One region of the Nitratidesulfovibrio sp. genome, then DNA from elsewhere that is predicted to be linked to it. Evidence: predicted binding sites of a transcription regulator. Region 1 holds the regulator's gene; the other holds the start of a gene.
What was found. Region 1 encodes sigma-54, which starts transcription at its own class of promoters, with help from an activator protein. Its sites were predicted from a motif close to CTGGCACGGNNNNTGCTT; they were not measured.
Positions count from the first base shown of each region.

Region 1 (3,207 bases):
CCTTTGTGGGCATGGCGGACTCCTCGGACGGCCCGTGCCGGGTGCCGTTTCAGGGGCGCGATGGGTGCGCGACAACTGCGAGTGGGAGGTGCGCGGTACGGTCAGGCAGTGGGGCGGTGGCCCCGCCCTGCTCCGTCGCTCCGGACCTGCCGCGCGTCAGGTGGTGCGCGTCACGTCGTACGCATGAGGGCCGTGAAGGCCTCGCCGTCCTGCGCGTCGATCATGGCGCGGCGGAACTGCGGATCCTTCAGCAGGCGGGAGATGTGGGCCAGGATGCGCAAATGCATGCCCGCCACCTGTTCCGGTGCCAGTACCAGGAAAAAGAGGTGACAGGGTTTCATGTCCAGCGCGTCGAAGTCGATGCCCGGCACGCTGCGCCCCACGGCCACCACGATGTCGTTGATGTTCACCAGCTTGCCGTGGGGTATGGCCACCCCGTCGCCGATGCCGGTGGTGCCCAGCGACTCGCGGTCCTGCAACACGCCCAGCGCAACGGCGGCATCCACTTCGGGATGCCGCCGCACCACGGCCTGCACGAGTTCCGCCAGCACCTCTTTCTTGGTGCTGGCGGAGAGCTCGGACAGGATCAGATCATCTTGAAGATACTCCGAAAGCCTCATGTATGGTGCCTAGACGACCGGATCGATAAGGCCGAAATCGCCGTTGCGACGCCGGTAGATGATGTTGACGCGTTCCACTTCGGCGTTCAGGAACACCAGGAACTCGTTGTCGCCCTGGTCAAGCTGCATGGCTGCCTCGTCCACGTGCATGGGCTTGGGGGCGAAGTGGTCGGTACCGGTGATGGTTCGCTCCTCGCCTTCGCCCACGGTGCCGAAGGTGAACACGTCAATGCCCTTGCCCAGCTTGCCCAACTTGTCGGACTGGACGGAACGGCGGCGGTCCTTCAGCTTTTCCATCTGCTTGCGCAGCTGGGATTCCAGCTTTTCCAGCACCAGGTCGATGGTGGCGTACATGTCTTCGGACTGTTCGACGGCGGAGAAGGTAAAGCCGTCGCCAGCCATCTGCACTTCCGCCTTGTGACGGAACTTGTCGACGGAAAGGTTCACCTGCATTTCCAGGGCGGATTTGCCGACGAACCGGCCAAGCTTTTCAAGACGACGGCGGGCGTACTTCTTCAGGTGGTCGGAGGGTTCGAAATTCTTGAAGGTGAAGGCGATGTTCATACGCTCCTCCTGTGGTGAGAGGGGGAAAGCGGCGCGCGGCACGCACGCTGGGTGCGGTTGCCGGGTGCGCCGCAGAAGACGGATGCCGCCACGCGCATGGTCTGGCGCGGGCCTCGGACCGTCAGAACAGCTCCTTCCGCTTGGAAGAGGAGGGAATGTCCATGGCAGTACGATACTTCGCAACGGTCCGGCGGGCAATATTGACTTTGAGCTGTTCCTTCAAAATTTCGCCGATGCGCTCGTCGCTCAGGGGGTCGTGCGGGTCTTCGCCGCTGATCAGCTTCTTGATCAGGGCCTTGACGCTTTCGGAACCCACCTGGCTGCCGTCGTCCAGATCCAGCGCGCTGTTGAAGAAAAACTTCAACTCCATGATGCCGTGCGGTGTGGCCACGTACTTGCTGGTGGTGATGCGGCTGACGGTGGATTCGTGCATGCCGATGTCGTCGGCGATATCCTTGAGGATGAGCGGTTTCAGGCGCGAAACCCCGTCCTCGAAAAAGCCGCGCTGATACTTCACGATGGATTCCACAACCTTGTACAGCGTGCGTTGGCGCTGGTACAGGCTCTTGATGAGCCACGAGGCAGAGCGCATCTTTTCCTGGAAATATTCGCGTTCGCCCGCGGATGCGGCCGCTGCGGCGGACCGCTCGTACATGGTGCTCAGTTGCAGGTGCGGCAGGCCGTCCTCGTTGAGCATGATGATGAAATCGTCGTCGTACTTGTAGACGTACACGTCGGGGCTGACGAACTGGGGGTCGCCGCCGCCGTAGCTGGCGCCGGGCATGGGGTCCAGGGTCTGGATGAGGTCCAGGTACTCCTTCAGGTCCTCCATGGTCAGGCGGAACTTGCGCAAGAGCGGCTTGTAGCGGCGCTTTTCCAGATCTTCCAGGTGGTCGCGCACCAGTTCCACAAGCACCCTGTCGCGCGTGTAGCCCAGCATCTCGATCTGCACCAGCAGGCATTCCTGCGCCGTGCGCGCGGACACTCCCACGGGGTCGAAGCGCTGCACGGCATGCAGCACGGGCTCCACCTCGGCTGGGGCCACGCCCGCCATTTCGGCGATGTCGTCCACCGTGGCATGCAGGTAGCCCGAGGAAGCGATGTTGCCGATGATCACCTCGCCGATGTCCTTCTGGCGCTCGGTAAGCGAGGACAGGCGCAACTGCCACATCAGGTGCCCTTCAAGCGAGGGCTTGGCGGCGTAGCGGGCCTCGAACGAGGTCATCTCCTCGGGCATTTCCGATTCGCGCACCGTGGACTGGCGGCTGGTGCTGGCAAAGTCGCCCAGGTAATCTTCCCAGTCGGCATCGCGTGCGATTTCGCGGTCGTAGGCAACGTCGGCAGCTGCGGTGGCGGCTTCGCGCGGGTCGGGCACCTCGACCTGGGGCGCCTCGTCCTGGGCTTCCTCCAGAAACGGGTTTTCCAGCATCTCCTGCTGCACCGTCTCGACAAGCTCCAGTCGCGAAAGCTGCAACAGCCGGATGGCCTGTTGCAGTTGCGGCGTCATCACCAGCTGCTGGGTGAGCTTGAGCTGTTGCCTGAGTTCCAATGCCATGCGTGGGCAACCCCTATGACCCTGCGTCGAGACCGTATGGCCCTGCGCCGGGATCCTGTAACCTTGCGTTGAGGCCGAACGAGATGACGACGCGACGAGGTGCGCGACGGCAAGCAAGAAACGGCCCACTGTGGAAATGTGTTCCCTTCCCCAAGAGGTTAGGGAAACCATGCCATAGAAGCAAGAAGTATGCAACCGCTGTCGCCAACACGTCGCAAACCATCGGCGGCCCCTTGCGCCCCCTGTCCGCAATCGCCTGTCGAAGGCGCTGCCTCCAACGGACACGGCGCCCCCGCAAATGCGGAAGGCGCCGTGAACATGGAAGGGGTGGCCCCTTGCGCATTTGCCTGGCAGGACGTGAAACCGGCAGTCGTTACAGCGAAAAGCCTTCGCCCAGATACACATCCCGCGCGCGCGGATTGTCCACGATATGAGCTGGGGTGCCTTCCAGTATCACCTCGCCCTGGT
Region 1 covers NZ_JBDXXH010000002.1:649,838-653,044, forward strand. The annotation lists gene ABWO17_RS05855 (PTS sugar transporter subunit IIA) at 171-620, opposite strand; gene hpf (ribosome hibernation-promoting factor, HPF/YfiA family) at 630-1,184, opposite strand; gene rpoN (RNA polymerase factor sigma-54) at 1,306-2,739, opposite strand; gene lptB (LPS export ABC transporter ATP-binding protein) at 3,113-3,207, opposite strand, start outside.

Region 2 (3,207 bases), on a different contig from region 1:
TGCCGTTGCCTGCGCTCGCGGTCGGGGACGTGGTGGAAAGAGGTGTGCCGGAGTCCCGGACAGCAAGGGCATCTCCATCGGGGCGGATGCCCGCCTGTACGGGGGAAGGACCGTTTTCGCTGCGGGTAATGCCCGCCAGTTCGCCAAGTTCCGCCGGGGTCAACGGGCGGCGCAGGGTGGCGGAAAGTTCGCGCACCGCCTCGACGATGGCGGGCAGTTGGTCCGGCGGCGGCAGGATGGAAAGTTCGGCCAGTGCTGCGGCAACGGCGGCGACGCCGCTTTTGCGGCCTACGCCCATCCGGCGGCTGCCGCCCACCAGTTCCGGCGGAAAGGGTTCGAACAGGCTGGGATCGCGCCGTACGCCGTGGGCGTGCAGTCCGCTTTCCACGGCAAAGATGTCGCGCCCGGCAACCGGCCAGTGACGCGGCACGGACAGCGAGGCGGCCTGGGCCACGTGACCGCATAGTCCCCGCAGGGGCGCAAGGTCGAATGCGGCCCTGCCGCGCACCACCAGGGCGGCGGCCAGTTCCTCCAGCCGGGCCACCCCGGCCCGTTCGCCAAGGCCCAGTACGGAAACGTCGGCGCAGTCCGCCCCGCACTCCAGGGCCGTAAGGGCATTGGCCGTGGCCATGCCGCAGTCGTTGTGGAAGTGGGTGCCGATGGACACCCGGCGGGCGCGGGGGGCGCTGCCGTCCAACCGGGCGACTTCCAGTTCCGCGCGCAGCGCGCGCACCATGTCCGCCACTTCCAGCGGGGTGTACAGCCCCACCGTGTCGCTCAGGCGCACCCGGTGCGCCCCGTGCGCGGCGGCATGGCGCGCCACGGCGAACACGAAGGAGCGGTCCGCGCGCGAGGCATCTTCCATGCCCACGGTGACGTGCTCTATGCCCAGCATGCGCGCCTCGGCCAGCGTGGCGGCCAGCTGGTCGAGCAGGGCGGGCCTGCCAAGGCCCAGCCGCCGGGCCAGGTGCGCATCGGAAACGGGCACCCCCACGCAGACCCGGCGCGCCCCGCAGGCCACGGCGGCGCGCAGGTCTTCGGGGCGGCAGCGGCACCATGCGGCGGCGGCAAGGCCGGGGGCCACGCGGGCCGCCAGGGCCAGCATGTCCGCAAGGTCGTCGCGCCCGGCCCAGCCCACCTCGGCCTCGGGCACGCCCACGGCGGCAAGGCCGCGCAGGATGCGTTCGCGGTCGGTCATGGACAGATAGGTGCCGAAGGACTGTTCCCCTTCGCGCAAGGTGGTATCGAGCAGCATGCGGCCTCCGAGAAGAATGGCGGAGCCGCCCCGGCCTCACAGGAACTGGCGCTGGAACCGCGCGGGTGACGGTGGAGGAGGAGGGGGGCGGACTCGCGTGAACCGGTTGCATCATCGCATGCATCGTCAGTGCCAAATTCATGCGTCGTAAGTGCCAAATGGGCACCCCATCGCAAGACGGCACGGATTACTCGCGCCGTGTGTCGGCCCCGTGCGCATGCTGGGCGATAGGGGGTTCGGGCCGCATGTCACTGCACCCCCTAGTGCCCCTGCGGATCGGCATGGCTGACACGGCGACGCATTCCTTCGTGCCGGTGTTTCCCGTCGCGCCGTACACGCACGTCGCAAATCCTGCCGTTTTGCCGCGCCACCCTGCCTGTCGTACTTCCCACGTCGTGTTCCGGACATGTCGGGTGCAACGGATTTGTCGCATGCGACAAATTGGTAGTTGCATACGTGTAGCGTACGACGTGTACGGCAGTAGTCGTTTGATCTGTAAAATGCAGGTATTTCAATGTGTTAATTTGTATTTCGCGAACTGGCACGGGGTTTGCCCTATGCGTGTCGTTGCATGGGCACGCCAGTTACGGCGAACACACCCCGGCCAATCCAACACCAGGCCGGGCGTGAATCTTCAGGAGGATATCATGAGAAAGGTGGCCATCTACGGTAAGGGCGGCATCGGCAAGTCCACGACCACGCAGAACACCGTCGCGGGTCTCGCGGAAGCTCTGGGGCGCAAGGTCATGGTCGTCGGCTGCGACCCCAAGGCCGACTCCACCCGTCTGCTGCTGGGCGGCCTGGCCCAGAAGTCGGTGCTCGACACCCTGCGTGACGAGGGCGAGGACGTGGAACTCGATGATATCCGCAAGCCCGGCTACTCCACCACCCTCTGCGTGGAATCGGGCGGTCCCGAACCGGGCGTGGGCTGTGCGGGGCGCGGCATCATCACCTCCATCAACATGCTGGAATCCCTCGGCGCCTACGAGGAAGACCAGAAGCTGGACTACGTGTTCTACGACGTGCTTGGCGACGTTGTGTGCGGCGGCTTCGCCATGCCCATCCGCGACGGCAAGGCCGAGGAAATCTACATCGTGTGTTCCGGCGAGATGATGGCCATGTACGCGGCCAACAACATCTGCAAGGGCATCATGAAGTACGCCGAATCGGGCACCGTGCGCCTTGGCGGCCTTATCTGCAACTCGCGTAACGTGGACAACGAAAAGGAAATGATCGAGGAGCTGGCCCGCAAGATCGGCACCCAGATGATCTACTTCGTCCCGCGCGACAACCAGGTGCAGCGCGCCGAAATCCACCGCCAGACCGTCATCGAGTTCTCGCCCGAACACGGTCAGGCCCAGCACTACCGCAATCTGGCGAAAGCCATCGACGAAAACAAGATGTTCGTGGTGCCGAAGCCCCTCCAGATCGCGGAACTGGAAAAGCTGCTGATGGATTACGGCCTGTTCGAAGCCTAGTCCGGGCCTGATGAGAACCCAACAGACGACTGCCACCCAAGCTGAAGGAGAACGGCGATGATGATCATGGTTCGTGCCATCGTGAGACCCGAAAAATCCGACGACGTGCTGGCCGCCCTCATGGCAGCAGGCTTCCCGGCCGTGACCAAGATGTCTGTGGCCGGGCGCGGCAAGCAGCGCGGCATCAAGATCGGCGAGATCACCTACGACGAAATTCCGAAGACCCTGCTGATCAGCGTGGTGAAGGCCAGCGAAAAGCAGTTCGTCATCGACACCATCATGGAAGCGGCCCGCACGGGCGCCAAGGGCGCCTTCGGCGACGGCAAGATCTTCGTCACCCCGGTTGAAGAGGTCTACACCATCAGCTCCGGCGTGAAGGAACCCGATGTCGAGGAGGCCGCGGCATGAAGGAGATCATGGCCGTAGTGCGCCTGAACAAGATGAACCAGACCAAGAAGGCGCTGACCGAGGCGG
Region 2 covers NZ_JBDXXH010000003.1:269,345-272,551, forward strand. The annotation lists gene ABWO17_RS07015 (LeuA family protein) at 1-1,255, opposite strand, end outside; gene nifH (nitrogenase iron protein) at 1,903-2,733, shown strand; gene ABWO17_RS07025 (P-II family nitrogen regulator) at 2,791-3,141, shown strand; gene ABWO17_RS07030 (P-II family nitrogen regulator) at 3,138-3,207, shown strand, end outside.
Region 2: the regulator sigma-54 is predicted to act here: its motif matches at 1,374-1,391, upstream of ABWO17_RS07015 (LeuA family protein).